One region of the Enterobacter nematophilus genome, then DNA from elsewhere that is predicted to be linked to it. Evidence: predicted binding sites of a transcription regulator. Region 1 holds the regulator's gene; each other region holds the start of a gene.

Region 1 (10,969 bases):
AACATGGCTGGCGCAATAATTCGTGAGGAGTTATGCCACCACGGACGGGTGAAGCTCAGCACCACCAGCACGATGCACGGCGGATAGATCGCCGTCAGCACCGGAATAGAGACCTGAATCAGGTGGCTCAGACCGAGGTTAGACACCGCCATGGAGAAGATGCCGAGGATAAACACCAGGGTACGGTAAGAGAGCGGCAGATACTGCGCAAAGAACTCTGCACAGGCGCAGGTCAGGCCAACCGCGGTTACCAGACACGCCAGGAAGATCAGCGCCGCCAGCAGCATGCTGCCCGCCCCACCGAAGGTGTGCTGAACGTAAGCGTGCAGGATAGCCGCACCGTTCGCGTTCTGATCGACCAGCATCGCGCTATCGGAGCCCAGGCGGAACAGCGCCAGATACAGCAGCGTCAAGCCCACACCGGCCATCAGGCCAGCCCAGATGGTATAGCGGGTCAGCAAACGCGCTTCGGTCACGCCGCGGGAACGCGCGGCGTTAACGATAACGATACCAAACACCATCGCGCCCAGCGTATCCATCGTCAGGTAGCCGTTCACAAAGCCGTTAGAAAACGCGGCGTTTTTATAGGCATCCATCGCGTCGCTAATCGGGCCGGCTGGCCAGATGATGGCCGCCACGGCCAGCACGATCAGCGCCACAATTTTCAGCGGCGCCAGGAAGTTACCGACCGTGTCCAGCAGCTTGCCCGGATAGAGGGAAACCAGAATAACGATGGCGAAATAAATCAGGCTGTAGATGAACAGCGGCATCGCGCCGTCGCCGGTCAGCGGGGCGATACCCACTTCGAAGGAAACGGTCGCGGTACGCGGGGTAGCAAACAGCGGACCAACGGCCAGATAGCAGACGGTTGCCAGCAGAACGCCAGCCACTTTGCCAATCGGGGTGCTGAGGCTATCCACGCCGCCACCGACTTTCGCCAGCGCGATAACGGTCAGTACCGGCAGACCCACGGCAGTAATCAGGAAACCAAACGCGGCGGTCCAGACGTGTTCACCCGCCTGTAAGCCAACCATTGGAGGGAAAATGATGTTGCCTGCGCCAACGAACAGCGCAAATGTCATAAAGCCCAGCGCGATAATGTCACGCGATTTTAAGTGATGGGTCATAAAACCTTACTGCCTGTGGATGTGGTGTTGAAAACGTTGAGATTTTCGATTTCCCTGACGGGACGATACAGCCGAAAATTTGCTCAATTTCAGCGGGAAATGCTCCCGTCCTGGCGTGGAGAAGAATAGTTTTTCGATTTACCACGCAAATACAGTCGGTCTGACAGTATCTGGGGGGCAATTTAAACGCTTATAACGTTTAAAGGCAAGGAGGGATCGCAAAACCAGAACAATATGCCAGTATGAAAACGCACACCAGAACAATGCGCTAATTATAGGAAAAACCCATGGCTAATCATGCGAACAAAAAACAGCCAACCGTATAAAATTCACACGCGTTTCGCTTGACTGCAAAGCAAACGGGCCAGCGATTGCTGACCCGTGGAAAGGTAAAATGACACGCCTGCCGTCAGGCGCTTTTTTTGGCAATTAATCGTTCCGGGATAACGAAACTGAAGCGGGTTCCCTTACCCAGGGTACTCTGGATATCAAGACGGCTTTCATGGTGATTCACCGCGTGTTTCACAATCGCCAGCCCCAGGCCGCTCCCCCCCGTCTGCCGCGATCGCGCTTTATCCACCCGGTAGAAGCGCTCGGTCAGGCGCGGAATATGCTCCGGGGCGATCCCCGGCCCGTTATCCTCCACGCTAAACTCGGCGCCTGCCGGCGTATGCTGCCAGCGCACCACGATATCCGTCCCTTCCGGCGTATGGTTTACCGCGTTGTACACCAGGTTGGAGATGGCGCTACGCAGTTCATCCTCGCTGCCCAGCACCTTCAGCGTATTGTCGACGTCAAAGGTCAGCTGATGTTTTTTATGGCTTAACGTCTGCGCTTCACGCTCGACGACGCGCAGCATCATGGGCACATCAATGGTGTCATTCAGCGCAAGCGACGGCGCCGCTTCAATCTTCGACAGCGTCAGCAGCTGCTTCACCAGCCCTTCCATACGGTGCGTTTGCTCGCGCATCGTATGCAGCGCTTTTTCACGCGGCGCGCCTTCCAGGGTTTGCTCCTGCATCATCTCCAGGTAGCCCTGCAGCACGGTCAACGGGGTGCGTAGCTCGTGGCTGACGTTGGCGAAGAAGTTACGACGCGCCCCTTCCAGCTGGTGCATCTGGGTCACGTCGCGCGCCACCATCAGCCACTGGCGATCGCTGTAGGGCATCACGCGGATTTCCAGATGGCGGCCGTTATTCAGCTTCAGATTGTGGGGACGGGTGAAATCACGCTTTTTAAGATACAGCGTGAACTCGGGATAGCGCAGAAGGTTGAGGATGTTCTGACCATTATCGTCCGGCCAGCGCAGGCCCAGCAGCTGTTGCGCAAGCCCGTTACACCAGAAAATAGTTCCTTCTTCTGTCGTCAGGATCACCGCATCCGGCAGCGACTCTGCGCCGCTGCGAAAGCGTTTGATCAGGCTTCCCAGCTCGCGACGGCGCTTTTTATTACGCATCTGCATCTGGTGCAGGCCGTACAGCAGCGGCTCCCAACTGCCGCTTCCCGGCGGCGGCGTCATACTGCGGTCAACCCACAGCCACCAGGAGAGACGAAGCAGGTTCCAGAAATGCCAGACTAACAGCCCGGTAACCGCCGCCAGCAGAAACCACGGCAGGTGCCCAATAATGGCCCCCAGAAGGAGGGCCGGAATACAGCATAAGATCAGTTCAAAGACGAGCCTTTTCCATGACAGACGTTCCAGCACGCGTCACACTCCTGTCATTGTTCAGAAACGGGTCGAGAAACGATAACCCGTGCCGCGGACCGTCTGTACCATGCGATCGTGGCCGCTCAGTTCCAGCGCTTTTCGCAGGCGGCGGATATGTACGTCAACCGTCCGGTCTTCGACATACACGTTAGTTCCCCAGACGTTATTCAGCAACTGCTCGCGGCTGTAAACGCGTTCCGGATGGGTCATAAAGAAGTGCAGGAGTTTAAATTCGGTAGGCCCCATGTCGAGGGGATTTTCGCCGGTCATCACGCGGTGTGACGTAGGATCAAGGCTCAGGCCCTGCATCTCAATCACCTCTTCCACCGCCATCGGCGAAATACGGCGCATGACGGCCTTAATGCGGGCAACCAGCTCTTTCGGAGAGAAAGGTTTAGTAATGTAATCGTCCGCGCCGGTCTCCAGACCGCGCACGCGATCCTCTTCCTCTCCGCGCGCCGTGAGCATCACAACCGGGATGTCGCGGGTCAGCGCTTCACGCTTCAGGTGTTTGATAAACTGCAGTCCGGAGCCGCCGGGCAACATCCAGTCAAGCAGAATCAGATCGGGCCAGGGTTCATTCAGCTGGTTCACCGCGCTGTCATAATCTTCCGCTTCAACCGGCTGGAAGCCATTTTGTTCGAGCACGAAGCACACCATTTCACGAATTGGAGCTTCATCTTCTACGACCAGAATACGTCTCGCCATACTTTGCCCTGTCTTATCTTATTTAAGTTACAAGTTTGTAATGCGGCGCCATTATGCGTCAGATTTATGACAGATTTATGAAAAACAGTACCACTATAAATGGCAAACTGTTGTTTTATTACAGCGGTTATTTTCCTCTCCCTGACAGTTTATAATCGCCCGCATCGTTTTTCGCCACGGATCTCCTATGCGCATACTTCACACCTCGGACTGGCATCTGGGTCAAAATTTTTACAGCAAAAGCCGTGCGGCTGAACATGAAGCGTTCCTGAACTGGCTTCTGGAAACGGCCCAGGCGCACGAGGTGGATGCCATTATTGTGGCGGGTGACATTTTCGATACCGGTTCGCCGCCGAGCTATGCGCGTGAATTGTATAACCGCTTCGTGGTGAACCTGCAGCAGACCGGCTGTCATCTGGTGATTGTCGCCGGTAACCATGACTCCGTCGCCACGCTCAATGAATCCCGCGATATCCTGGCGTTTCTCAATACCACCGTGGTCGCCAGCGCCGGGCACGCGCCGCAGATCCTGAAAAAACGCGACGGATCGCCGGGCGCGGTACTGTGTCCGATTCCCTTTTTACGCCCGCGGGACATCGTACAAAGCCAGGCGGGACTGTCGGGCGCGGAAAAGCAGCAGCATTTATTACAGGCCATCACCGACTATTATCACCAGCAGCACGCACAAGCCTGTGCCCTGCGCGGTGAACAGGCCATTCCGGTCATTGCCACCGGGCACCTCACCACCGTCGGGGCCAGCAAAAGTGACGCGGTCCGCGAGATCTATATCGGTACGCTTGATGCCTTTCCCGCGCAAAACTTCCCGCCCGCGGACTACATCGCGCTCGGGCACATTCACCGCGCCCAGGTCATCGGCGGCTGCGAGCATATCCGCTACTGCGGTTCCCCTATTTCGCTCAGCTTCGATGAAACCGGCAAAGCCAAATCCGTACATCTGGTGAGCTTTGATGAGGGCAAACTCAGCGCCGTCGAGACGCTGGAAGTGCCGGTCACCCAGCCGCTGGCGGTGCTGAAGGGCGATCTTGCCGCGATTACGGAACAGCTTGAGCAGTGGCGCGGCGCGGAGCTTAACCCGCCCGTCTGGCTGGATATTGAAATCACCACCGATGACTACCTGCACGATATGCAGCGGAAAATTCAGGCGCTGACCGAAGAGTTGCCGGTAGAGGTGTTGCTGGTGCGCCGCAGCCGCGAGCAGCGCGAGAAAATTCTGCTCGGCGCCCAGCGCGAAACGCTCAGCGAACTGCGGGTAGAGGAGGTATTTGAACGCCGCCTGTCGCAGGAAGAGATCGATGATGCGAAGCGCGTCAGGCTCAACGAGCTGTTCAGCCATACCCTGCACGCCCTCAATGACGAGGAAGAAAACGCATGAAAATTCTGAGCCTGCGCCTGAAAAATCTCAACTCCCTTAAGGGCGAGTGGAAAATTGACTTCACCGCGGAGCCTTTTGCCAGCAACGGCCTGTTTGCCATCACCGGCGCAACCGGCGCGGGTAAAACCACCCTGCTCGACGCCATCTGTCTGGCGCTCTACCACGAAACGCCGCGCCTGAATAAGGTCTCTCAGGCGCAAAACGACCTGATGACGCGCGATACCGCCGAGTGCCTGGCGGAAGTAGAGTTTGAGGTGAAAGGCGTCGCCTATCGCGCCTTCTGGAGCCAGAACCGGGCGCGCAACCAGCCGGACGGGAACTTGCAGGCACCGCGAGTGGAGCTGGCCCGCTGCGAGGACGGCAAGATTCTGGCCGACAAGGTCTCGGATAAGCTGGAGCAAACCGCGGCGCTCACCGGGCTGGACTACGGCCGCTTTACCCGCTCAATGCTGCTCTCGCAGGGGCAATTTGCCGCCTTCCTGAATGCCAAACCGGCCGATCGCGCAGAACTGCTGGAAGAACTCACCGGCACCGAAATCTACGGCCAGATTTCCGCGATGGTGTTTGAGAAACACAAAGCCGCCCGCAGCGTGCTGGAAAAATGCGAGGCGCAGGCGGCGGGCGTCGTGCTGCTCAGCGAAGAACAGCAGCAGCAGTTGCAGCAAAGTTTGCAGGCGCTTACTGACGAAGAGAAAACCCTGCTGGCCCAGCAGCAAAGCCAGCAGAAAGATTTTCAGTGGCTTACGCGCCATGACGAGCTCTTGCGGGAGCAGCAGCGCGTTACCGCCCTGCAGCAGCAGGCGCAACAGGCGCAGTCGAACGCGGCGCCGGAACTGGCAAAACTCCAGCTTGCCCAGCCCGCCGCCCAGCTCCGTCCGCTCTGGGAGCATCAGCAGGAGCAAACCGCACGTCTGACGCAAACCCAGCAGCGAATTAACGAAGTAAATACTCGCTTACAGGCCAAAACCGCACTGCGCGCGCGGATCCGCAATACCGCTCTGCGTACCCATGAGCGGCTACAGGCCGAACTGACGGCGCTGGCGCAGTGGCTGGCGGAGAACGAGCGTTATCGCCTGCTGGGCCAGGAAATTGCCGGCTGGCGCGCCCAGTTCTCACAGCTAAATCGCGACAAAAGTCAGCTCGCCGCGCTTGCTGCGCGGATGACAGAGCTTCGTCAGAAGCTGGCTGAGATGCCGGAAAATACGCTGACGCTGACGGCGGATGAGGTCAGCGCGGCCATGGAGCAGCAGTCCCGGTCCCGCACGCTGCGCCAGCAGCTGACGTCGCTGCATGCCCGCTATCAGCCGCTGCAAAAGCGCCTGAGCCAGAACGGTGAAAGCGTGCAGAAAGCGCAGGCGGAGCAGAGCAAGCTCAATGAAACCCTGGCGCTGCGCCGCCAGCAGTACAAAGAGAAACATCAGCACTATCTGGACCTGAAAGCCCTGTGCGAACGTGAAGCGACGATTAAAGATCTGGAAAGCTATCGCTCACAGCTTGAGGCAGGCAAACCCTGCCCGCTGTGCGGCTCCCACGAGCATCCTGCCGTGGAGACCTACCGGTCGCTTGAGCTGACGGACAACCAGCGTCGCCGTGATGCGCTGGAAAAAGAGGTCGCCGCGCTTAAAGATGAAGGCCTGCTGGTACTGGGACAAGTTAATGCCCTGGCTCAGCAGATCCAGCGTGAGACAGACGAAGCGCAGGCCTTGTCTCAGGAGGAGCAAGCGCTCACTAAAGCGTGGCTGGAGGCCTGCACGTCCTTGAATATTACATTGAATATTCAGGAGGATATCGCGCCGTGGATGAACGAGCAGGAACACTACGAGCGTCAGCTTTATCAGCACAGCCAGCGTCTGACCCTGCAACACCAGCTGAGCGAGCAGGAAGCGCATGAACGCCAGTATCAGCAGCAGCGCACCGCAACGCGCCAGGCGCTGGAACATACCCTGCTCGCGCTCTCGCTTAGCGTTCCCGAAGAGGGCAATGAAGCCGACTGGCTGCACGCCCGCGAAGCGGAATTTGCCCAGTGGCAGGAGAAGCAAACGCAGCACGGCGTGCTTCAGGAACGCGTGGGCGCGCTGAAGCCGCTGCTCGACACGCTTCCGGAAACACACGGCGAAGAGGCTGAACCGACCATTCCTTATGACTGGCGCGACGTCCATAATGAATGCGTGTCGCTGCAAAGCCAGCTCGCCGCCCAGCAGCAGCAGGAAGCGCTGGAGCGCGAGCGCCTGCAGCAGTCGCAGACGCAGTTCACCGCGGCGCTCTCCGCAAGCTGTTTTGCCGATCGGGACGCGTTTCTTGCCGCGCTCCTGGATGACGACGCTATTCGCCGCCTCGAACAGCTGAAACAGTCGTTGGAAAACCAGATACAGCAGGCCGCGGCCCTTTCCGGTCAGGCTAATCAGCAGCTGCAGGCGCACCTTGCGCTGCGCCCGGAAAAACTTGACGCGGATGCGTCTACCCTGCAAAGCCAGCTGCAGCAGCTGGCGCAACGGCTTCGCGAGAACACCACGCATCAGGGCGAGATCCGCCAGCAGCTTAAGCAGGACAGCGATAACCGCCAGCATCAGCAGGCGTTAATGCTGCAAATTGAAGAGGCCGCGCGCCAGGCCGACGACTGGGGCTATCTTAACGCGCTGATCGGCTCCAGCACCGGCGACAAGTTCCGCAAGTTCGCGCAGGGGCTGACGCTGGATAATCTGGTCTGGCTGGCTAACCAGCAGCTTAACCGCCTGCACGGGCGTTATCTGCTGCAGCGCAAAGCCAGCGAGGCGCTGGAGCTGGAAGTGGTCGACACCTGGCAGGCCGATGCGGTGCGCGATACGCGCACGCTTTCCGGCGGCGAGAGCTTCCTGGTCAGCCTGGCGCTGGCGCTAGCGCTTTCTGACCTGGTAAGCCACAAAACGCGGATTGATTCCCTGTTCCTCGATGAGGGCTTCGGCACGCTCGACAGTGAAACGCTGGATACCGCGCTGGATGCGCTCGACGCGCTGAACGCCACCGGGAAAACCATCGGGGTGATTAGCCACGTCGAGGCGATGAAAGAGCGCATTCCGGTGCAGATCAAGGTGAAGAAGATCAACGGGCTGGGGTACAGCAGGCTGGACAGGGAGTTTGCGGTGGGGTGAATGGTGGAATGGTGCGGTCTGGTGCCCTCACCCTGGCCCTCTCCCACGGGGAGAGGGTAAAAACATCAAAAACAGCAACTTGCGTTGCTGTTTTGCGTTTATTCCGGCCACAGCCACGCCGCGCCGCGCACGCCGCTGGAGTCGCCGTGGACGGCTTTGCGGATCGGGGTTTCGCACTCGCCGCCGAAGACCCACTGCTTAACCAGGTTCGGTACCGTGGCGTACAGCCGGTCAACGTTGCTCATGCCGCCGCCGAGCACAATCACGTCCGGATCGAGAATATTCACCACGTGCGCCAGCGATTTCGCCAGGCGCATTTCGTAGCGGCTGAGCGCCAGTTCGGCCACCGGATCCTGTTCTTCCACCAAACGCATAATCTCGTTCCCCTTGAGCGGCTGGCCGCTCAGGCGGTGGTAGTCGGTCGCAAAACCGGTGCCGGAGATAAACGTCTCAATACAGCCTTGCTTGCCGCAGTAGCACGGCACTTCAGCGCGGTATTTGAGTTCATCTTCATCCATCCACGGCAGCGGATTGTGTCCCCACTCGCCCGCCGTGCCGTTGCCGCCGATATGTGAACGTCCGCCAAAGGCCACGCCCGCGCCGCAGCCGGTACCGATAATCACCGCAAACACGGTCTGCGCCCCGGCAGCCGCGCCGTCGATGGCCTCAGAGACCGCCAGGCAGTTGGCATCGTTAGCCAGACGCACTTCCCGGTTCAGGCGCGCGCTTAAATCTTTATCAAACGGCTGACCGTTGAGCCAGGTGGAGTTGGCGTTTTTTACCACCCCGGTATACGGCGAGATCGACCCCGGGATCCCCATTCCGACGCTGCCGGTTTGCCCTGTCGCCTGCTCGGCCATCTCAACCAGTTGGGCAATCGTCTCGATCGTCTGGTGATAGTCATCGCGCGGCGTCGGCAGACGGTGGCGGAAAAGCTGTTCCCCCTGCTCGCTCAGTGCGATGACTTCTGTTTTGGTGCCGCCCAAATCAATCCCAATACGCACAAGACTCTCCTCATTATTTTGATTATCAACAGAGTAGAAGCACGCTTCCCGATTAGCAATGCAAGCGATGCGACAATTCGTTATCATGCCCGCTGATTTAACGACAAGGCCGTGGAAATTATCATGCTGTGGTTCAAAAATTTGATGGTTTACCGTCTCAGCCGCGACGTTTCGCTGCGCGCAGAAGAGATGGAAAAACAGTTAGCCGCTTATAGCTTTTCCCCTTGCGGTAGCCAGGATATGGCGAAAACCGGTTGGGTTCCGCCAATGGGTTCACAAAGCGATGCACTGACCCACGCAAGCAGCACGGGTCAAATCATCGTCTGCGCCCGCAAAGAAGAGAAAATTCTGCCCACGCCGGTGGTTAAGCAGGCGCTTGAAGCAAAAATTTTCAAGCTGGAAGCCGAACAGGGCCGCAAGCTGAAAAAAACCGAAAAAGATTCGCTGAAAGATGAAGTTCTGCACTCTCTGCTGCCGCGCGCCTTCAGCCGCTTCAGCCAGACGATGATGTGGATCGATACCGTTAACGGGCTGATCATGGTGGACTGCGCCAGCGCCAAAAAAGCGGAAGACACGCTAGCCCTGCTGCGTAAAAGCATCGGCTCTTTACCGGTCGTACCGCTGGCGCTGGAAACGCCGATTGAGCTGACTCTGACCGAGTGGGTCCGCAGCGGTACCGCGGCGCAAGGTTTCCAGATCCTGGACGAAGCCGAGCTGAAAGCCCTGCTGGAAGATGGCGGCGTGATCCGCGCGAAAAAGCAGGATCTGGTGAGCGACGAGATCGCCGTACACATTGAAGCGGGCAAAGTGGTCACCAAACTGGCGCTCGACTGGCAGCAGCGCATTCAGTTCGTGATGTGCGACGACGGCTCCGTGAAGCGTCTGAAGTTCTGCGACGAGCTGCGCGATCAAAACGAAGATATCGACCGGGAGGATTACGCCCAGCGCTTTGACGCGGACTTTATCCTGATGACCGGCGAGCTGGCCGCGTTAATTCAGAATCTGGTGGAAGGTCTCGGCGGCGAAGCGCAGAGATAATTTCCCCTCACACTGCTCCTCTCCCCAAAGGGGAGAGGAAAGAAGATTATTTCAGGTAGCGGCACAGATAAGAGGTCGGTTCAGCGACCTGCAAATGAAATTCGCTGTGGCCAGGGACGTTGAAAACTTGCCCGGCAGCGTAAACTTTCCATTCCGTTTCACCCGGCAGTAAGACGTTCAGCGCGCCGCTGACCACCGTCATCTCTTCCGCTTCCGCCGTGCCAAAGGTGTATTCCCCTTCGGCCATAACGCCCACACTGGCGCGGCCAGTGCTGCTGCTGGTAAAACCGATGGATTTCACTTTACCGGAAAAGTATTCGTTACTTTGAAGCATGAACTGGCCCTTATATTCAGAGATAAAAATTCACTATAGGGGCCATGCTCATCACCTGTCACGCAAAATCATTACGTCAGAAGCTCTGAGGCCAGGCGAGCCATCAGAACGTTGGACAACAGCACCGGTACGTCCAGCGCCTTTTGCAGTAAATCCCGGTGATGCTGGTGGAAACCAAGACAGTCCAGAATCAATACATCTGCCCCTCTCTCCAGCAGCTCCTTCCCGGCAGCAATAAGTTTAGCCTCGCTGTCCCAGAAGGGGTTTGCCAGGGCATACAGGGGCGTTTTTTCGAGCATGTGCCATTTTGCTTCCTGGTTGTCCATGAGCTCCTCAATGGGGACAATTACCCCCACCTGATGCCCGTCAACAATGGAGGCCACCAGCGGAGGAATAATGCGCATCGGCTCAAGCAAAATCGCATTGCGCGCAATGAGTCCCTTAATGGGGGCGGTGCTCATCAGCAAAATAACGTCATATTGTTGATTATCGAGTACTTCTATTACTGCCTGCAGCGAGCGCTCTATTT
Region 2 (10,969 bases), on a different contig from region 1:
GCCCAGCATCCAGCCCAGCAGGGTGGTCACCACGATGGACACCAGCACCGCCGCATGAATGTTACGAGAGGCCAGGATCGCGATGATAAAGAAGCCCAGCACGCCCAGCAGCACGTTATGAGAGGTCAGATTGCCGATGCTCACCAGCGTTTCCGGGTTCGCCACGATCACACCGGCGTTTTTTAGCCCCATCATGCCGATAAACAGACCGATACCGCTGGTGATGCCCACGCGCAGGCTCACCGGAATGTTCGCAATCATCCAGTAACGCACGCGGAAGATGGTCAGCAGCAGCAGGCCAACCGCACCCCAGAAAATAGCGCCCATACCGACCTGCCACGGCAGACCCATCGCCTGAACCACCACGAACGCGAAGAACGCATTCAGGCCCATAGCCGGCGCCAGCGCCACAGGCAGGTTAGCGAACACACCCATCAGGATGCTGCCAAGCGCCGCAATCAGACAGGTGGTTACAAAGACGGCGCTGGTGTCCATGCCAGCGACGCCCAGAATTTGCGGGTTCACAAAAACGATATAGACCATCGTCAGGAAGGTGGTGAAACCGGCGATCACTTCGGTGCGTGCCGTTGTGCCGTGCTCGCGCAGTTTAAACACGCGCTCAAGCAGACCCTGACCAGATGTCTGGGTAGTGTGTTGTTGACTCATCATCAATTTCCGAACAAGGAGGGAAAATTCGTCGCTATCCTATACCAAAATGCGACAATAGTGGCGGTTACGTGATACTTTTTTCATTGATTTTGCTTATACGGCAACGATTGCGTCCCGGCGAACTGCCGTACGAAAACGTTAAACTTGTTAAAAGGGAAAGGCATGTCCGGAATTGAAGCGGTATTTTTCGACTGCGACGGTACGCTGGTCGACAGTGAGGTCATTTGTTCCCGCGCGTATGTCACCATGTTCCAGGAATTTGGCATTACGCTGGAGCTCGAAGAGGTGTTCAAACGCTTTAAAGGCGTGAAGCTCTACGAGATCATCGACATCATTAACCAGGAATACGGGGTGGCTCTGGCAAAAGCGGATCTGGAACCGGTGTACCGCACCGAGGTCGCACGCCTGTTCGACTCCGAACTAGAGGTGATCTCCGGAGCTAACGCGCTGCTGGATGCGATGACGGTGCCGATCTGCGTGGTCTCCAACGGTCCGGTCAGCAAAATGCAGCATTCACTGGGCAAGCTTGAGATGCTGCACCATTTCCCGGAAAAACTGTTCAGCGGCTACGATATCCAGCGCTGGAAGCCAGACCCGGCACTGATGTTCCATGCGGCGAAAGCGATGAACGTCAACGTGGAGAACTGCATTCTGGTGGATGACTCGTCTGCGGGCGCGCAGTCGGGGATTGATGCGGGGATGGAGGTGTTTTACTTCTGCGCCGATCCGCACAACAAGCCGATCGATCATCCAAAAGTGACGACCTTTACCGATCTGGCGCAGCTGCCAGAGTTGTGGAAGGCGCGCGGGTGGGATATTACGCGTTGAATTAACGTAGGGCGGGTAAGCGCTAGCGCCACCCGCCACAAACATCACTCTTTCGGATCTTTACCCGCCAGCAGCTTGTCCAGCTCGTCGCCGCCGACGTGACGGAAGTCCTGACCCTTCACGAAGTAGAAAATGTATTCGCAAATGTTCTGGCAGCGGTCGCCGATACGCTCGATAGAGCGCGCGCAGAACAGGGCCGTCAGCACGCTTGGGATGGTACGGGAGTCTTCCATCATGTAGGTCATCAGCTGACGCACGATGCCTTCATACTCCTGGTCCACTTTCTTGTCTTCACGGTAGATACGGACCGCTTCGTCCAGATCCATGCGCGCGAAGGCGTCCAGCACGTCGTGCAGCATCTGCACGGTGTGGCGGCCCAGCGACTCCAGGCTCACCAGCAGCGGCTGGTGCTGCTGGGAAAACTTCTCCAGCGCGGTGCGGCAGATTTTATCCGCAACGTCACCAATACGCTCCAGCTCGGCGATGGTTTTAATGATCGCCATCACCAGACGCAGGTCGCTCGCCGTCGGCTGACGCTTGGCGATGATACGCACGCAGGCTTCGTCGATGGCGACTTCCATCATGTTGACGTTGTGGTCGCCTTCAATGACGCGCTTCGCCAGCTCGCTGTCCTGGTTGTGCATCGCCGTAATCGCATCAGAAAGCTGCTGCTCAACCATGCCGCCCATGGTCATTACCTGGGTGCGGATGCTTTCCAGCTCTGCGTTGAACTGGCCTGAAATGTGTTTATTAAGATTGAGGTTGTCCATGGTTTCTCCACATGCACTAAGGCAAATCAACCGTAGCGGCCAGTAATATAATCTTCGGTTTGTTTCTTCGCGGGCCGGGTGAACAGCGCGTCCGTATCGCTGAACTCAATCAACTCGCCCAGGTACATAAACGCCGTGTGATCGGAACAACGCGCAGCCTGCTGCATGTTGTGGGTCACGATAACCACGGTGTAATCCTGCTTCAGCTCGGTGATCAGCTCTTCAATACGACCGGTTGAGATCGGGTCCAGCGCCGAGCACGGCTCATCCAGCAGCAATACTTCCGGACGAATGGCGATACCACGCGCAATGCACAGACGCTGCTGCTGACCACCGGAGAGAGAGTACCCGCTCTGGTGCAACTTATCTTTGGTTTCGTTCCATAATGCGGCCTTGGTCAATGCCCACTGCACGCGCTCGTCCATATCGGCACGGGAGAGCTTCTCAAACAGGCGAACGCCAAACGCAATGTTGTCATAGATGGACATCGGGAACGGCGTCGGTTTCTGGAACACCATGCCCACTTTGGCACGCAGCAGGGCGATATCCTGGGCCTGGGTCAGAATGTTTTCGCCATCCAGGATAATTTCACCTTCAGCGCGCTGCTCCGGATAGAGCGAATACATTTTGTTAAAGGTACGCAGCAGCGTGGATTTACCACAGCCGGACGGACCGATGAATGCCGTGACCTGGTTCTTGGCGATATCCAGGTTGATATTCTTCAGGGCATGGAATTTGCCGTAGTAGAAGTTCAAATCACGAACCTGAATCTTACCCGGGGCAGTATCAACCATACTCATTGACTCATTTCCTCATTCGGCGCCGCGAGCTGCCGCGCCGTAAAAAATTAACCGTGTTTCTTCTTCGCGAAAATGACGCGCGCCAGAATGTTCAGCAACAGTACGCAAAGGGTGATGATCAGCACCCCGGCCCAGGCCAGCTGCTGCCATTCCGCGAATGGGCTCATCGCAAATTTAAAGATCGTCACCGGCAGGTTGGCGATCGGCTGCATCATGTCCGTGCTCCAGAACTGGTTGGAGAGGGCAGTAAACAGCAGCGGTGCCGTTTCACCGGCGATACGGGCGATAGCCAGCAGAATACCGGTCATGATCCCGGAGACCGACGCTTTCAGGGTGATTGCAGAAATCATTTTCCATTTCGGCGTACCCAGCGCGTAAGCCGCTTCACGCAGGCTGTCCGGCACCAGTTTCAGCATGTTTTCGGTGGTACGAATGACGATAGGCACCTGCAGCAGCGCCAGCGCAATCACGCCCGCCCAGCCGGAGAAGTGTTCCATTTGCGCGACCACGATGGTGTAAACAAACAGGCCCACGACAATAGACGGAGCGGAAAGCAGGATGTCGTTAATGAAGCGAATCACCTCTGCGAGCCAGGATTTACGCCCGTACTCCGCCAGGTAGATGCCCGCCATGATGCCCAGCGGCGTACCGAAAACGGTCGCCCACAGGATCAGCAGGCCGCTGCCCGCCAGGGCGTTCGCCAGACCACCACCCGCCGTATTTGGCGGCGGCGTCATCTCGGTGAACAGTGCCAGAGACATTCCATCAATACCGCGGGTGATGGTGGACATTAGGATCCAGATCAGCCAGAACAGGCCGAATGCCATCGTTGCCATGGAAAGCGTCAGCGCAATGCGGTTTTTGAAACGACGCTTCGCCTGCATTTTGCGGCGGGATTCCGCAAGCCGAGCGGTGCTTTGCATTTCGAGCGTTGCCATCAGCGTGCCCCCTCATTTTTCGCGAGACGCAGGATCATCAGCTTGGAAATCGCCAGAACAATGAAGGTGATAACGAACAGAATCAGACCCAGTTCCATCAGCGCTGCAACGTGAAGCCCGGATTCCGCTTCGGCAAATTCGTTTGCCAGCGCGGAGGTAATACTGTTACCCGGCATATAGAGTGAGGCGCTGTCGAGCTGGTAGGTGTTACCGATGATAAAGGTAACCGCCATGGTTTCACCCAGCGCGCGACCTAAGCCCAGCATCACGCCGCCGATCACCCCATTTTTGGTGAACGGAAGGACAATGCGCCAGATAACTTCCCAGGTGGTGCAGCCGATGCCGTAGGCCGACTCTTTCATCATCACCGGAGTTTGTTCGAAGACATCGCGCATTACCGCCGCAATGTACGGAATAATCATGATGGCGAGGATCACACCTGCCGCCAGAATACCGATACCGAATGCCGGGCCAGAGAACAGGGCCCCCACAAACGGAACGGCAGAGAGAACATTACCCACCGGCTCCTGGAAGTACGTGGCAAACAGCGGCGCAAAGATAAACAGGCCCCACATGCCGTATACGATACTTGGGATCGCCGCCAGCAGTTCGATGGCAATACCCAGCGGGCGACGCAGCCAGCCCGGAGCCAGTTCAGTCAGGAACAGCGCAATACCGAAGCTTACCGGAACCGCAATCAGCAGGGCGATGAACGAGGTCACCAGCGTACCGTAAATCGGCACCAGCGCACCGTAGATGTCGTTCGGCGCGTCCCACTCTTTGGTCCACAGGAAGGAGAAACCAAATTTCTGAATGCTCGGCCAGGAGGAGAAAATCAGAGACACGATAATGCCGCCCAGCAGCAATAGCACAATCAGCGCAGCCAGTTTAACCAGCGCGCCGAAAATCATGTCACCTTTTTTACCCGGAGGGTTAAATGCAGGCTTGGTTGCAGCCATAAATCACTCTTCTGTTAAACGCGTTTACGAAATCGGCGGGTAAGCGCAAGCGCCACCCGCCATTTTCGTCAGAATGCTAAATTAATACAATGCTTTACCGCTGCTGTCTTTCACGTTGGTTTTCCATGCAGCACGAATCTGCTCAACCACGCTGTCCGGCAGGCTGGCGTAATCCAGGTCATTAGCCTGTTTGCCGCCGTTTTTGTATGCCCAGTCAAAGAACTTCAGCACTTCAGTACCTTGCTCTGGTTTCTTCTGATCTTTGTGAATCAGAATGAACGTTGTAGAAGTGATTGGCCACGCGTTGTCGCCTTTCTGGTTAGTCAGATCCTGTGCGAAGGATTTGCTCCAGTCAGCGCCTTTCGCGGCATTAGCGAAGTTCTCTTCGGTCGGGCTAACCGGTTTGCCGTCAGCAGAAACCAGCTTGGTGTAAGCCAGGTTGTTCTGCTTAGCGTACGCGTACTCTACGTAACCGATAGAGCCAGGCAGACGCTGTACGAACGCGGCGATACCGTCGTTACCTTTACCGCCCAGACCGGTTGGCCAGTTAACGGTAGAGCCGGAGCCGACTTTAGATTTCCACTCTTCGTTCACTTTCGCCAGATAGCTGGTGAAGACGAAGGAGGTGCCGGAACCATCCGCGCGGCGAACCACGGCGATGTTCTGCGAAGGCAGCTTCAGGCCTGGGTTGAGTTTAGCGATCGCTTCATCATCCCATTTTTTGATTTTACCCAGGTAGATATCGCCCAGGGTTTTGCCGTCCAGCACCAGCTCACCAGACTTCACGCCCGGCAGGTTGATGGCCAGAACCACACCGCCGATCACGGTAGGGAACTGGAACAGGCCTTCCTGATTCAGTTTCTCGTCAGACAGCGGAGCGTCTGATGCGCCGAAATCAACGGTATTAGCGGTAATTTGTTTTACGCCACCGGAGGAGCCGATACCCTGATAGTTAACCTTGTTGCCGGTTTCTTTCTGGTAGGTATCTGCCCATTTGGCATACACCGGCGCAGGGAAGGTTGCACCAGCGCCAGTCAGGCTTGCTGCTGCAAAAGCAGAGAAAGCGCTCAGAGATAAGGTCGCGGCGACAACAGTTGCGACAGTGGTACGCATAACTTTCATAATGTCTCCTGCAAGGATTTCGTAAATCATTGTTTAAGTGGCTACGATGAGCAAAATAGGACAAACAGGTGACAGATAAATGTACGAATTATGACAGTTTTATGACAATGGAAATTTCACTTAAAGAAAAACAAAAATACATATATTTATCAACATGTTAAACTAAAACATGACGGCGGGATTTCAGAAATATTTTCTTTATGTGACACTGAAAAAATAGCTGAAAATGACAGATTGTCATTAAAAAAGGCTCCACCTGATGGTGGAGCCTGGAAGGATTATTCTACGGTAACGGATTTCGCCAGGTTACGCGGCTGGTCAACGTCGGTGCCTTTGATCAGCGCGACGTGATACGCCAGAAGCTGCAGCGGAACGGTGTAGAAGATCGGTGCAATCACCTCTTCAACGTGCGGCATCTCGATGATGTGCATATTGTCGCTGCTGGCGAAACCGGCATCTTTGTCGGCGAAGACATACAGTACGCCGCCGCGGGCGCGCACTTCTTCGATGTTAGATTTCAGTTTTTCCAGCAGTTCGTTGTTAGGTGCCACAACGATAACCGGCATATCTGCATCAATCAGCGCCAGCGGGCCATGTTTCAGCTCGCCCGCCGCGTAGGCTTCCGCGTGGATGTAGGAGATCTCTTTCAGCTTCAGCGCGCCTTCCAGCGCAATTGGATACTGATCGCCACGACCCAGGAACAGAGCGTGATGTTTGTCAGAGAAATCTTCCGCCAGCGCTTCAATGCGTTTGTCCTGGGAGAGCATCTGCTCAATACGGCTTGGCAGGGCCTGCAGGCCATGAACGATGTCATGCTCAACGGAAGCATCTTCGCCTTTCAGACGCGCCAGCTTCGCCACCAGCATCAGCAGAACGGTCAGCTGAGTGGTAAACGCTTTGGTGGAGGCCACGCCGATTTCGGTACCCGCTTTGGTCATCAGCGCCAGATCGGATTCACGCACCAGGGATGAGCCCGGGACGTTACAGATGGCCAGCGAGCCCAGGTAACCCAGTTCTTTAGACAGACGCAGCGCTGCCAGCGTATCCGCCGTTTCGCCGGACTGGGAAAGGGTAATCATCAGGCTGTTACGACGCACCGCAGATTTGCGATAGCGGAATTCAGACGCGATTTCCACGTCGCACGGCACGCCCGCCAGGGATTCAAACCAGTAGCGAGAGACCATACCGGAGTTATAAGAGGTGCCGCAGGCCACGATCTGAATATGCTCAACCTTGCCGAGCAGTTCGTTGGCGTTTGCCCCCAGCTCGCTCAGGTCCACCTCGCCGTGGCTGATGCGCCCGGTCAGGGTGTTTTTGATGGCGTTAGGCTGCTCGTAGATCTCTTTCTGCATGTAGTGACGGTAAGCGCCTTTGTCGCCCGCGTCGTACTGCAGGTTAGATTCGATCTCCTGACGCTTCACCTGCTCGCCTTTGGTATCGAAAACGGTCACGCTGCGGCGCGTCACTTCCGCGATATCCCCTTCTTCCAGGAAGATAAAGCGACGGGTGACCGGCAGGAGTGCCAGCTGATCGGAGGCGATAAAGTTTTCACCCATGCCCAGACCGATAACCATCGGGCTACCGGAACGCGCGGCCAGCAGGGTCGACGGATCGCGGGAGTCCATGATCACCGTGCCGTACGCACCGCGCAGCTGAGGGATAGCGCGCAGCACCGCATCACGCAGCGTACCGCCCTGTGCCAGCTCCCAGTGCACCAGGTGAGCAATCACTTCGGTGTCAGTTTCAGAGACGAAGGTATAGCCGCGCGCTTTCAGTTCTTCGCGCAGCGGTTCGTGGTTTTCGATAATGCCGTTATGCACCACCACGATGTGTTCAGACACATGCGGGTGCGCGTTACCTTCAGACGGTTCGCCGTGCGTCGCCCAGCGGGTGTGCGCGATACCGGTACCACCGTGCAGCGGATGTTCTTCCGCGGCCTGAGCCAGCATCTGCACTTTACCGAGGCGACGCAGGCGGGTCATATGCCCTTCAGCATCCACGACAGCCAGACCGGCAGAGTCGTAACCACGGTATTCCAGACGACGTAAACCTTCGAGAAGGATTTCAGCAATATCACGCTGCGCAACTGCGCCAACAATTCCACACATAGTAAGATTTCCTGATTATGGCGTTATGCCATGCGTTGTCGCTGACCTGTATTTGCCCTTTACGGGCACCCCGAGCCTTGTAGAGAGTGGGGTTATTTTTATGGGTACTGCCTGTGGGGGGAGGATTATATTATCCTCTCATCCCGGCCCTCTCCCCAAAGGGGCGAGGGTGAAAACCGCACCGTTCAGTTCCCCTCTCCCCTATGGGGAGAGGGTCAGGGTGAGGGGTGTATATTGTTGTTACTTCTTCTTCACCGGGCGTTTCCAGCCCTGCTTGTGTACCTGCGGCACGCGGCTTAACACCAGCTCGTTATCCGCTACGTCGCGCGTGACGGTCGTGCCGGCGGCGATGGTCACACCGTTACCCACGGTAACAGGCGCCACCAGCTGCGTGTCCGAACCAACAAACACGTCATCACCGATGATGGTTTTAAACTTATTGGCGCCGTCATAGTTACAGGTAATGGTCCCTGCACCAATGTTCACGTTGTCGCCAATTTCCGCGTCGCCCAGATAGGTCAAATGACCGGCTTTCGAGCCTTTACCCAGACGCGCTTTTTTCATTTCCACGAAGTTGCCCACGTGCGCGCCTTCCAGCAGCTCAGCGCCCGGGCGCAGACGCGCAAACGGGCCGATGGTACACGCAGCTTCAAGGTGAGCATCTTCCACCACGCTGTAAGGGCTGATTTCGCAGTCATCACCGATGACGCTGTTTTTAATCACGCAGCCGGCGCCAATTTTGACGCGGTTGCCCAGCGTAACGTTGCCTTCAAGAATAACGTTAGTATCGATCTCAACGTCGCGCCCGTGAGACACGGTGCCGCGCAAATCGAAACGCGCCGGATCGCGCAGCATCACGCCTGCCAGCAGCAGCTTTTCGGCCTGCTCGGACTGATAAATACGCTCAAGACGGGAAAGCTGCAGGCGGTTGTTCACGCCGTCCGTTTCGCTGATGCGCGCCGGATGAACGGCGGCGATCTCACGGCCTTCGTGGTACGCCATCGCAATGATGTCGGTGATGTAGTATTCACCCTGCGCGTTGTTGTTGTTGAGCTGAGAGAGCCAGCGCTTCATGTCCGCGCCATTGGCAATCAGGATGCCGGTGTTGATCTCCTGAATCTTGCGCTGCTCATCGCTGGCATCTTTATGTTCAACGATACCCGTTACGTTGCCGTTTTCACGCGTGATACGGCCATAGCCCGTTGGATCGTCCAGCACAACGGTTAATAAACCGATACCGCCCTGCGGCTTGGCTGCACGCAGGCGAGTCAGCGTTTCAACGGAAATCAGCGGAACGTCGCCGTAAAGCATCAGAATGTCTTCGTCATCGGCAAAGAACGGCGCCGCCTGCTGCATCGCATGACCGGTACCCAACTGTTCAGCCTGAAGCACCCAGTTGAGCGCGTCATCGCTCAGCGTCTTTTTAAGCAGATCGCCACCGTGGCCGTAGACCAGGTGAACCTGACGGGCACCCAGTTCATTCGCTGCATCAATGACATGCTGCACCATTGGCTTTCCTGCCAGCGTGTGAAGCACTTTAGGCAGATCGGAATACATGCGGGTACCTTTGCCTGCGGCAAGGATCACCACGCTCATCGCACTGTTTGACATACGCATCCTGACGGTAGTTTGAGTGAGAAGTAAAAACGTTTGATGCCTAAAATTCTACATCTTTTTCATCATGAATTAAGGATCAAAAAAAAAGCCAGCCTGGTATCCAGACTGGCTTTTGTGCTTTTCAAGCCGGTGTTACATCGCTTTTTTGGTCAACTCGATAACGCGCAGTTTCGCGATCGCTTTGGCCAGCTCCGCAGACGCCTGAGCGTAATCCACGTCACCATGAGAGCTGCTAATGTGCTCTTCAGCCTTACGCTTCGATTCCAGGGCTCGCGCTTCGTCGAGATCCTGGCCACGAATAGCGGTATCGGCCAGAACGGTCACACTACCAGGCTGCACTTCAAGAATGCCGCCGGACAGATAGATAAACTCTTCGTGACCGAACTGTTTAACGATGCGGATCATACCAGGCTTAATGGCGGTGAGCAGCGGTGCGTGACCCGGGAAAATACCCAGTTCACCTTCACTGCCCGTTACCTGGATTTTCTCGACCAGACCAGAGAACATTTGTTGCTCTGCGCTGACGACGTCCAGGTGGTAAGTCATTGCCATATCACCCTCCGATTAAGGCGTTAAAGTTTTTTGGCTTTTTCCACGGCTTCTTCGATGGAACCAACCATGTAGAACGCCTGCTCTGGCAGGTGATCGTATTCGCCTTCCATGATGCCTTTAAAGCCACGGATGGTGTCTTTCAGGGAAACGTATTTACCCGGAGAACCGGTGAATACTTCCGCAACGAAGAACGGCTGGGACAGGAAGCGCTGGATCTTACGCGCACGTGCTACCACCAGTTTGTCTTCTTCAGACAGTTCATCCATACCCAGGATGGCGATGATGTCTTTCAGTTCCTGGTAACGCTGCAGCAGGGACTGTACGCCACGCGCGGTGTCGTAGTGTTCCTGACCAACAACCAGTGGATCCAGCTGACGGCTGGTGGAGTCCAGCGGGTCAACGGCCGGGTAGATACCCAGAGACGCGATCTGACGGCTCAGTACCACGGTTGCGTCTAAGTGCGCAAAGGTGGTTGCTGGAGATGGGTCAGTCAAGTCATCCGCAGGTACGTATACCGCCTGAACGGAGGTGATAGAACCGGTTTTGGTAGAGGTGATACGTTCCTGAAGAACACCCATCTCTTCCGCCAGGGTCGGCTGGTAGCCT
Region 3 (10,969 bases), on a different contig from region 1:
CGTCAACGGGTCATTTTTGCGCGCACTTTCAAACGAGTTAACGATGAACAACACCAAAATGCACAAAACGCTGCTGGCGCTCGCCATTGGCGCGGTTACACATTCCGCCTGGGCGGCGGAGGATAAAAAAGAAGACACCATCGTTGTGCAGTCTGCACCTGCCGGCGACTTCAAACCCGGCGGCGACCAGCTGGTGCCGGCCTTCCTTGACGGGCAGGTGGCGAACGGCGGACGCATGGGGATGCTCGGCCAGCAGAACGCCATGGACGTGCCGTTCAACATCATCAGCTACACCTCAAAGCTGGTGGAAGATCAGCAGGCGAAAACCATTGCTGACGTGGTCGCCAACGACGCGGGCGTGCAGTTCGTTCAGGGGTACGGCAACAGCGCGGAAACCTTCCGCATTCGCGGCCTGAAGTTTGACGGCGACGACATGACCTTTGGCGGCCTGTCCGGCGTGCTGCCGCGTCAGGTAGTGGATGCCCAGATGGTCGACCGCATTGAGATCTTCAAAGGGGCTAACTCGCTGATGAACGGCGCGGCAAGCTCCGGCGTGGGCGGGATGATCAACCTTGAGCCAAAACACGCGGGCGACACCCCGCAGGCGAAAGTGGGCGTCGACTACACCTCGGATTCGCAGATTGGCACCACGCTGGATGCGGGCCGTCGCTTTGGCGATAGCGACCAGTTCGGCGCGCGCGTGAACCTCGTACATCGTGAAGGGGAAACCGGCGTACCGAACGATCGCCGCCGCACCACGCTGCTCTCCACCGGCCTGGACTACAAAGGCGACCGCTTCCGCACCTCGCTGGACCTGGGCTACCAGAAAAAAACCTTCCACGGCAGCCCGACCAGCGTCAACATCTCGGCGGTGGATTTTGTGCCTGAACCGCCGAAAAACGATCGTAACTTCTCGCAGAAGTGGGCCTACAGCGATATCGAAAACGAGTTCGGGATGTGGCGCAGCGAGTACGACATCACCGATAGCTGGACGGCCTATACCGGCCTGGGGGCGCAGCACGCGCATGAAGAAGGGATCTACAGCGCGCCGAAGCTGGTGGACAAGAGCGGCAAGGCGACGGTCAGCCGTCTGGATACCAACCGCATCAGCGATTCCGTCAGCGGCATGGCGGGCATTCGCGGCAACTTCAACACCGGCTTCGTTTCGCACAAGGTGAACGTCGGGTACTCCGCGATGACCAAAAACGAAAAAATCGCGTGGAAAATGTCGGCGACGAAGGATAACCCGACCACCAACATCTACCACAACACCGGCGTTGATATGCCGGACAGCACCAACTTCAACGGCTCCGGCGGTAAATACAGCGATCCGCTGACCAGCGGGCGCACCCGCACCCAGGGCTGGCTGCTGAGCGACACGCTGGGCGTGCTTGACGACAAGCTGCTGTTCACCGCAGGCGCGCGCCATCAGAAAGTGGTCGTTCGCGGGTATAACAAAATTACCGGCGCGGAGAACGACGCGGACGGTTTCGACGGCAGCCGCTGGATGCCAACCTACGGCGTGGTCTACAAACCGTGGGAGGAAATTTCCCTCTACGCCAACCACACCGAAGCGCTGCAGCCGGGCAAAACCGCACCTAACACCGCCACCAACTACGGCCAGAGCACCGGCATCGTTCACTCTAAGCAGAACGAAGTGGGCGTGAAGGCGGACTTCGGGCGCGTGGGCGGCTCGCTGGCGCTGTTTGAGATCAAAATGCCCTCGGCGATCCTCGATGCTAACAATCACTACGGCCTGGATGCAGAGCAGCGTAACCGTGGCGTGGAGCTGAACGTCTTCGGCGAGCCGATGCTCGGGATGCGCCTGAACGCCAGCGCCACCTGGCTGCAGGCGGAGCTGACCAAAACCAAAAACGGCGTGAACCAGGGCAACGATGCGATCGGCATTCCGAACTTCTACGCCGTGCTGGGCGCGGAGTACGACATCAAGCCGGTTGAAGGCCTGACGGCGACCGCGCGCGTAAACCATTCCGGCACGCAGTATGCCGATCTGGCGAACACCAAAAAGCTCGACAGCTACACCACGCTGGATCTGGGCATGCGCTATCGCTTCGCGGTGAACCACAACGCAAACCAGATGACCGTGCGCGCGGGTATCGACAACGTGACCAACGAAAACTACTGGGCCAGCGTGGACGATTCCGGTACCTACATCACTCAGGGCGAGCCGCGTACCTTTAAGGTCTCGGTTGGCTACGAGTTCTAAGCGTTCCACCTCGTTATCCGGGGCACGGATGCCCCCATCCTTCCGTCACTGTGTTATAAAATTGTAATAAAAGCTTCTTACACTGGTCGCCAACTCCTTACCTCTTGGCCAATGACAGGAAGCCGCTATGGGCAGACCCCTCAAATCCGTATTTAAAAAAGAACATCGCGACGACATCGCTAACCGCAGCGCCAACCCGGTATTCTCCGAGGTAGCAGAGGTGTTCCTCTCCCGCCGCCGTTTTCTCCAGATGGGCGCCGTGGCGGGCGCTGCCGTTTCATTCCCCTTTTTGATCAAACCCGAAAATGCCGTTGCCGCGGTATCGAAGCCTTCCGCGCTGGCAAAGGCGGTTTCCCTGGGCTTTACCAGCATCGACGTCTCTACGGAAGATACGGTCAGGGTGCCGGAAGGCTATATTGCCCGCCCGTTCTATCGCTGGGGTGACCCGACGGGGATCAAGGGCAACATGCCGGCCTTTAAGCCGGACGCCAGCAACACCACGGACGAACAGGCCGTGCAGGCGGGCATGCACCACGACGGCATGGCGTGGTTTAGCCTGCCGCAGGGGGAGCAAAACCCGGAGCATGGCCTGCTGGCGATGAACCATGAATACATCGACAACGGGATGCTGTTTACCGACGGTACGGCGAACTGGAGCCTCGACAAGGCCCGCAAGGGGCAGAACGCGATGGGCGTCTCGGTAGTGGAAGTGAAAAAAGCGGGTAGCGACTGGCAGGTGGTACGCCCGTCCTCCTATGCCCGCCGCATCACCGTCAATACGCCGATGCAGCTTACCGGCCCGGCGCGGCATCAGGACTTAATGAAAACCGCCGCCGACCCGCAGGGGGAACGCGTGCTGGGCACCATGCAAAACTGCGCTAACGGCCATACGCCGTGGGGCACCTATCTCACCTGCGAGGAAAACTGGTCGGATATTTTTGTCAAAAAAGCCGATCGCAACCCGCTGGAAAAACGCTACGGCATCAGCGACAGCGATGAATCCTACCGCTGGAACGAGGTGGATGAGCGGTTCAGCGTCGATAAAACCCCTAATGAACCCAACCGTTTCGGCTGGGTCGTGGAGATCGATCCCTACAACCCGACCTCCACCCCGCGCAAGCACACCGCCCTGGGCCGCTTCAAGCATGAGGGGGCAGCCGTCACGCTCGCCGCCGATAACCGCGTGGTGGTCTACATGGGTGACGATCAGAAGTTTGAATACATCTATAAGTTTGTCTCGGACAAAAAATACGATCCCGCGAACCGTGAAGCCAATATGCAGCTGCTGACCTCCGGTACGCTGTACGTCGCCAGGTTCAACGAGGACGGTAGCGGCGACTGGCTGCCGCTGGTCTTCGGGCAAAATGGCCTGGATAAGAGCAAAGGGTTTGAAAGCCAGGGCGATCTGCTTATTAAAACCCGTCTGGCGGCCGACGCGGTGGGGGCAACTAAAATGGATCGTCCCGAGTGGATAGCCGTCGATCCGCACGCCAGCGGCAGCGTCTACTGTACGCTCACCAACAACAGCGATCGCGGAAAAGAGGGGAAGGCGCCGGTGGATGCCGCCAACCCGCGCGCCAACAACGTGTTTGGTCATATTATGCACTGGCATGAAGACGGCGCGGACCCTGCCGCCGCACGCTTTAAGTGGGATATTCTGGTCATGGCCGGACGCACCGACGGCGACGATCCGAAGGCCAAAGGCTCCATGCAGGGCGCGGCATTCGGCAGCCCGGACGGACTGTCGTTCGATCATCAGGGCGTCCTGTGGATCCAGACCGACGTCTCCTCCAGCACCATCAATAAGAAAGCGTACGAGGGGATGGGCAATAACCAGATGGTGGCCACCATTCCGGGCACCAACGAGTATCGCCGTTTCCTGACCGGGCCGCGCGGGTGTGAGATCACCGGCATTGCGTTTACGCCGGACAACCGCACGCTGTTTATCAACATTCAGCACCCAGGGGAGGGCGGGGATGATATTACCGATCCGTCCAATCCGCGCGCCGTCTCCAACTGGCCGGACGCCAGCCCGAACGGACGCCCGCGTTCGTCAACGGTAGTGATCGTCAAAGCGGACGGCGGAATTATCGGGTCGTGAAGTTTATCCGCCGGGCGCACGCGCTGGCCCGGCGTTAAGCTTGCTACCACCAGCATGAAGTGTTAAAACGTGCCCCTTCTAAAAAAGAGACAGGGGTAGGGCGTGAAAGACGCGTCATCCGCTTCAGGCCATGGTAGCGCTGAAGCCTCGTCGGATCAGAATCCGACGCTGCAACGTGGTTTGCAAAATCGACATATTCAGTTAATTGCCCTCGGCGGCGCAATCGGTACCGGGCTGTTTCTCGGTATCGGCCCCGCCATTCAGATGGCCGGCCCGGCGGTTCTGCTGGGTTACGCTATCGCCGGGATTATCGCCTTCCTGATCATGCGCCAGCTCGGCGAGATGGTCGTTGAAGAGCCGGTGTCAGGCTCCTTCGCACACTTTGCCTATAAATACTGGGGCCCGTTCGCAGGCTTCCTTTCCGGCTGGAACTACTGGGTGATGTTCGTGCTGGTGGGGATGGCAGAGCTGACCGCCGCAGGCATCTACATGCAGTACTGGCTCCCGGACGTGCCAACGTGGATCTGGGCGGCGGCCTTCTTCATCATCATTAACGCCGTTAACCTCGTCAACGTGCGCCTGTATGGCGAAACCGAGTTCTGGTTTGCGCTGATCAAGGTGCTGGCGATTATCGGCATGATCGGCTTTGGCCTGTGGCTGCTGTTCTCCGGCCACGGCGGCGAGCGGGCCACTATCGACAACCTGTGGCAGCACGGCGGTTTTCTGGCAACCGGCTGGAAAGGGCTGATCCTCTCCCTGGCGGTGATCATGTTCTCCTTCGGCGGGCTGGAGCTGATCGGCATCACCGCTGCCGAAGCGCGCGACCCGCACAAAAGCATTCCGAAAGCGGTCAACCAGGTGGTGTACCGTATTCTGCTGTTCTATATCGGCTCGCTGGTGGTGCTGCTGGCGCTCTACCCGTGGGTGGAGGTGAAGTCCGACAGCAGCCCGTTCGTGATGATTTTCCACGATCTCAACAGCAACGTGGTGGCTTCGGCGCTGAACTTTGTCATCCTCGTGGCCTCGCTGTCGGTCTATAACAGCGGCGTTTACTCTAATAGCCGTATGCTGTTTGGCCTCTCCGTACAGGGCAACGCGCCGAAGTTCCTCACCCGCGTCAGCCGTCGCGGCGTGCCGGTTAACTCGCTGTTCCTTTCCGGCGCGATTACCTCTCTGGTGGTGCTTATCAACTACCTGCTGCCGAAACAGGCCTTCGGGCTGCTGATGGCGCTGGTTGTCGCCACACTGCTGCTGAACTGGATCATGATCTGCCTGGCGCACCTGCGTTTTCGCGCGGCGATGCGCCGCAAGGGGCGCGAGACGCAGTTTAAGGCGCTACTCTACCCGGCGGGGAACTATATCTGTATTGCGTTCCTGGGGCTGATTCTGGTGCTGATGTGCACCATGGAGGAGATGCGACTCTCGGCAATGCTGCTGCCGGTGTGGGTGGTGTTTCTGTTTATTGCCTTTAAGCTCTCTCGAAGGTAAAAGCAAAACGGCAACCTGGTTGCCGTTTTTAGTGTTTGCACCCTCTCCCTGTGGGAGAGGGCCGGGGTGAGGGCACCAGGCCGCACCATCACCTCGCCTTCACCCCCGGTGGAGGGCCTACAAAAGACTGCTCCATCTTTATCGTGACCCCTCTCCCAAATCTTCTACGATCCACAGGATCTTTATTTTGTAATCGATTACTTTTTATCCGAACTGTTTTGTAATCGATTACTTTTTCCGGGTGAGGCTTATCATGGTGTCAACTGAAAGTAGTGAAAAGGCCATAGCGCAGCACCGGCTGCTGGTGCCGCGTCTGTCGCTGATGATGTTTCTGCAGTTTTTTATCTGGGGTAGCTGGTCGGTTACGCTCGGCCTGGTGATGACCCAGCACAACATGTCTCTGCTGATTGGCGATGCGTTCTCCGCCGGGCCAATCGCCTCCATTCTTTCGCCGTTCGTGCTCGGGATGCTGGTGGACCGCTTCTTCGCCTCGCAGAAGGTGATGGCGGTGATGCACCTGGCGGGGGCTGCAATCCTCTGGTTCGTGCCGGGCGCGCTGATTGCTGAAAACGGCGCGCTGCTGATTGGCCTGCTGTTTGGCTACACGCTCTGCTACATGCCGACGCTGGCGCTGACCAACAATATCGCGTTTCACAGCCTGGCGAACGTGGATAAAACCTTCCCGGTGGTGCGCGTGTTCGGCACCATCGGCTGGATCGTGGCGGGCATTTTCATCGGCGTCACCGGCGTGGCGTCCAGCGTCACCATCTTCCAGGTGGCGGCGGCCAGCTCCGTGCTGCTGGCTCTCTACAGCCTGACGCTGCCGCACACGCCAGCCCCGGCGAAAGGTCTGCCGGTGAAGGTGCGCGATCTCTTCTGCGCGGATGCCTTTGCGCTGCTCAAAACCCGCCACTTCTTCGTTTTCTCCGTCTGCGCGATGCTGATTTCCGTCCCGCTCGGCACCTACTACGCCTACACCGCCTCGTACCTCGCGGATGCCGGGATTGCGGACGTCAGTACCGCCATGTCGTTCGGGCAGATGTCGGAGATCTTCTTCATGCTGGTCATTCCGCTGCTGTTCCGCCGCCTGGGCGTGAAGGTCATGCTGCTGATCGGCATGCTGGCGTGGTTTGTGCGTTACGCCATGTTCGCGCTGGGCGTCAGCGAGGAGGGGCGCATCCTGCTGTATCTCGGCATTCTGCTCCACGGCGTCTGCTACGATTTCTTCTTTGTCGTCGGCTTTATCTACACCGACCGCGTGGCGGGAGAAAAGGTGAAAGGCCAGGCGCAGAGCATGATCGTGATGTTCACCTACGGCATCGGCATGCTCCTCGGCTCGCAGATTTCTGGCGCACTCTATAACCGCCTGGTGGCCGGGCAGTCCGTGCCGCAGGCGTGGGTGACATTCTGGTGGATCCCGGCGGTGGCTGCCGCGGCGATCGCGCTGATTTTCCTTCTCACGTTTAAGTATGACGATGACAAGGCGTAACGTTCAGGAGGTGGTATGAGGACGATAAAAGGGCCCGGCATTTTTCTCTCGCAGTTTATTGGCGCAGAAGCGCCGTTTAACTCGCTCGACGGGCTGGCTGGATGGGCGGCAGATAAAGGTTATAAGGCGGTGCAGATCCCCTGCAACCATCCGCACATTTTTGACGTGGAGAAAGCCGCAGAGAGCCAGACCTACTGCGATGACATCAGCGGTAAGCTGGCCGCGAACGGGCTGGTCATCAGCGAGCTTTCGACCCATCTGGAAGGGCAGCTTGTGGCGGTAAACCCCGCCTACAGCGAGGCATTTGACCACTTCGCGCCCGCGTCCGTGCGCGGTAACGATGCGGCGCGTCGGGCGTGGGCCACGGAGAAGCTGAAGCAGGCGGCGGTCGCCTCGGCAAGATTAGGCCTGAAAGCACACGCCACCTTCTCCGGCTCGCTGGCCTGGCCGTTTTTCTACCCTTGGCCGCCCCATAACGAACAGCGTTTTCAGGAAGCGTTCGAAGAGCTGGCAAACCGCTGGCGGCCGATTCTGGATACCTTCGACGAGCAGGGCGTGGACGTCTGCTTTGAGCTGCACCCGGCGGAAGATCTGCACGACGGCGTGACCTTCGAGCGTTTTCTGGCGCTGGTGGATAACCATCCGCGCTGCAATATTCTCTTTGACCCGAGCCATATGCTGCTGCAGCAGATGGACTACCTGACCTTTATCGACATCTACCACGCGCGCATCAAGGCGTTCCACGTGAAGGATGCGGAGTTCCGCCCGAACGGGCGCAGCGGCGTGTACGGCGGCTACCAGCCGTGGATCAACCGCGCCGGTCGCTTCCGTTCGCTCGGCGACGGGCAGATCGACTTTAAGGGCATTTTCAGCAAGCTGACCCAGTACGACTATGACGGCTGGGCGGTGCTGGAGTGGGAGTGCTGCCTGAAGGACGGCGATACCGGCGCGCGCGAAGGCAGCGAATTTATTCGCCGCCACATCATTCCGGTCTCCGGGCGCGCGTTTGATGATTTCGCCGCTGGAGGCAAGCATGATTAACGTCGGGATTATCGGCAGCGGGTTTATCGGCCCGGCGCATATCGAGGCGCTGCGGCGTCTCGGGTTTGTCCAGGTGGTCGCGCTGTGCGACGGCTCGCTCGTTAAGGCGCAGGAAAAGGCGCGCCAGCTTAACGTGCCGCACGTCTACGCCAGCGTGGAGGATCTGCTGGCGCACCCCGATCTGCACGTGGTGCACAACTGCACGCCGAACCACCTTCACGCCGAGATTAACCGCCGGATCCTGCGCGCGGGCAAGCACGTGTTTTCCGAAAAACCGCTGTGCATGACCCCGGACGAGGCGCGCGAGTTGGTGGCGCTGGCGGAGCAGGCAGGCGCGGTGCACGGCGTGAGCTTCGTCTATCGGCAGTTTGCGATGGTGCGCCAGGCGGCGAGCATGCTGCGTGCGGGCAGCGTCGGGCGGCTTTTTGCCTCGCACGGCAGCTACCTGCAGGACTGGATGCTACTGGAAACCGACTACAACTGGCGGGTGGATGCCGCGCTCGGCGGCGCATCGCGCGCGGTGGCGGACATCGGCTCCCACTGGTGCGACACGGTGCAGTTCGTCACCGGGCGGCGCATTACCGAGGTGATGGCGGATCTCGCCATCGTCTGGCCGACGCGCAGGGCCAGCAGGGGCGGGAATCAAACCTTCTCCCACGACGAGCGGGCGGAGTATGAAGACAAACCGGTCACCACTGAAGACTTCGGCTCGGTGCTGTTCCGCTTTGACGACGGCAGCAAGGGCTGCTTTAGCGTCTCGCAGGTGAGCGCCGGGCGTAAAAACCGCTTGACGTTTGAGATCAACGGCAGCGAGCGCTCGCTGGCGTGGGATCAGGAGGTGCCGCAGCAGCTGTGGATCGGCCATCGCGCGCGGGCCAACCAGACGCTCACCGACGATCCGGGGCTGATGAACCCAGACGTTGCCGACAGCGCCCACTTCCCCGGCGGGCATATTGAAGGCTGGCCGGACGCCTTCAAAAATATGATGGCGCAGTTCTACCGCGCCGTGCAGGCGGGCGCGATGCCGGAGGCGCCGCAGTTTGCAACGTTTCACGATGGCGCAAACGTGATGTATATCATTGATGCTATTGTGAAAAGCCATCAGCAGCAGCGCTGGGTGCGCGTGGAACAATAACGCGTTGCCCGGTTCGCCGGGCAATAAATTTATGGTAGCCTGCACAAAACGCTAACCGCAGGATGTGTCGTCGCTATGTCAATTCAGAAAATCGCTCAGCTGGCCGGGGTCTCCGTGGCGACGGTCTCCCGCGTGCTGAATAACAGCGACACCGTGAAGGCGAAAAACCGCGAGCGCGTTCTGCGGGCGATTCAGGAGAGCAACTACCAGCCAAACCTGCTCGCCCGTCAGCTGCGCACCGCCCGCAGCTATATGATCCTGGTAATGGTGTCCAACATTGCCAACCCGTTCTGCGCCGAGGTGGTGAAGGGCATCGAAGCCGAGGCCGAGAAAAACGGCTACCGCATTCTGCTGTGCAACTCCGGCTCGGATATTGAGCGCTCCCGCTCGGGCTTAAGCCTGCTTTCCGGCAAAATCGTCGACGGCATTATCACCATGGACGCCTTCTCGAAGCTGCCGGAACTTGCCGCGCTGATTGGTTCTGCCCCGTGGGTGCAGTGCGCCGAATACGCCGATGCGGGCGCGGTCTCCTGCGTCGGCATCAATGATGTGGACGCTTCACAACATGCCGTCAGCCGGCTGGCCGACGGCGGCCGCAAGCGCATCGCGATGATCAACCACGATCTCAGCTACAAATATGCCCGCCTGCGCGAGCGCGGCTACAAGAGCGTGATCCACCTGCGGGATCTGGACTATCAGGCGGTGGAGTATGCCAGCGATCTCAGCTCCGGCGCGGGCATGGCCGCGATGCAAAATCTGCTGAAAGAGAATCCGCCGGACGCGGTATTTGCCGTTTCCGATACGCTGGCGGCGGGCGCGCTGCGCGCCATTCAGCAGGCCGGGCTGCGGGTGCCGGAGGATATTGCGGTCGTGGGCTTTGACGGCACCGAGCTGGCGGAGATGATTTCGCTCACCACCATCGAACAGCCGTCGCGGGATATCGGGCGCAAGGCGGTCGATCTGCTCTTAAACAAGATCGACAACCCGGATGCGCCCACGGAAAGGGTGATGATGGACTGGCGCTTTATTTCCCGCGCCAGCACCTGATTATTTTGCGATAACGCCCGCCAGGGAGCGAATATCGTTCCCGGTTGGCGACTGGTGAATACGCAGACCAAATTCATCCACCACCGCGAAAATATGGTCGAAGATGTCGGCCTGAATCTCCTCATATTCCGCCCAGACTACCGTGTTGGTGAAGGCGTATATTTCAATCGGCAGACCGTTGGCGTCCGGCGCCAGCTGGCGCACCATTAACGTCATATCTTTGCGAATGCGCGGATGGTTGCGCAGATATTCATTCAGGTAGGCGCGGAAGGTGCCAATATTGGTCATCTTGCGCAGGTTTAATACCGACTCCCCTTCACCGTTCTGCTGATTCCACAGGCTAATTTCCTCATGGCGCGCGGCCAGATAGGGCTTCAGCAGCTTCGCCTGAATCAGCTTCTGCTGCTCTTGCTCGTCGAGAAAATGAATGCTGGTGGTATC

The links. The regulator PhoB, encoded in region 1, activates phosphate uptake and scavenging genes when phosphate is short. The targets are predictions, from matches to a motif close to CTGTCATAAAACTGNCNNAT.
Region 2: pstS (phosphate ABC transporter substrate-binding protein PstS) is a predicted target of PhoB. The motif match lies at 6,175-6,194, and genes of this name have one in related genera.
Region 3: OSH03_RS06645 (PhoX family protein) is a predicted target of PhoB. The motif match lies at 2,278-2,297, and genes of this name have one in related genera.

What each region holds. Positions count from the first base shown of each region.
Region 1 is NZ_JAPKNE010000006.1:114,473-125,441, reverse strand. Features, by position in the region: gene brnQ (branched-chain amino acid transporter carrier protein BrnQ) at 1-1,127, opposite strand, end outside; gene phoR (phosphate regulon sensor histidine kinase PhoR) at 1,537-2,832, opposite strand; gene phoB (phosphate response regulator transcription factor PhoB) at 2,854-3,543, opposite strand; gene sbcD (exonuclease subunit SbcD) at 3,731-4,936, shown strand; gene sbcC (exonuclease subunit SbcC) at 4,933-8,064, shown strand; gene mak (fructokinase) at 8,163-9,068, opposite strand; gene rdgC (recombination-associated protein RdgC) at 9,192-10,106, shown strand; gene ppnP (pyrimidine/purine nucleoside phosphorylase) at 10,153-10,440, opposite strand; gene OSH03_RS16260 (AroM family protein) at 10,512-10,969, opposite strand, start outside.
Region 2 is NZ_JAPKNE010000005.1:25,104-36,072, reverse strand. Features, by position in the region: gene adeP (adenine permease AdeP) at 1-666, opposite strand, end outside; gene yieH (6-phosphogluconate phosphatase) at 832-1,497, shown strand; gene phoU (phosphate signaling complex protein PhoU) at 1,542-2,267, opposite strand; gene pstB (phosphate ABC transporter ATP-binding protein PstB) at 2,294-3,067, opposite strand; gene pstA (phosphate ABC transporter permease PstA) at 3,115-4,005, opposite strand; gene pstC (phosphate ABC transporter permease PstC) at 4,005-4,964, opposite strand; gene pstS (phosphate ABC transporter substrate-binding protein PstS) at 5,046-6,086, opposite strand; gene glmS (glutamine--fructose-6-phosphate transaminase (isomerizing)) at 6,365-8,194, opposite strand; gene glmU (bifunctional UDP-N-acetylglucosamine diphosphorylase/glucosamine-1-phosphate N-acetyltransferase GlmU) at 8,435-9,805, opposite strand; gene OSH03_RS14565 (F0F1 ATP synthase subunit epsilon) at 9,944-10,363, opposite strand; gene atpD (F0F1 ATP synthase subunit beta) at 10,384-10,969, opposite strand, start outside.
Region 3 is NZ_JAPKNE010000001.1:1,389,437-1,400,405, reverse strand. Features, by position in the region: gene OSH03_RS06650 (TonB-dependent receptor) at 44-2,227, shown strand; gene OSH03_RS06645 (PhoX family protein) at 2,355-4,328, shown strand; gene pheP (phenylalanine transporter) at 4,431-5,816, shown strand; gene OSH03_RS06635 (MFS transporter) at 6,070-7,305, shown strand; gene OSH03_RS06630 (sugar phosphate isomerase/epimerase family protein) at 7,321-8,346, shown strand; gene OSH03_RS06625 (Gfo/Idh/MocA family protein) at 8,339-9,481, shown strand; gene OSH03_RS06620 (LacI family DNA-binding transcriptional regulator) at 9,557-10,528, shown strand; gene OSH03_RS06615 (mechanosensitive ion channel family protein) at 10,529-10,969, opposite strand, start outside.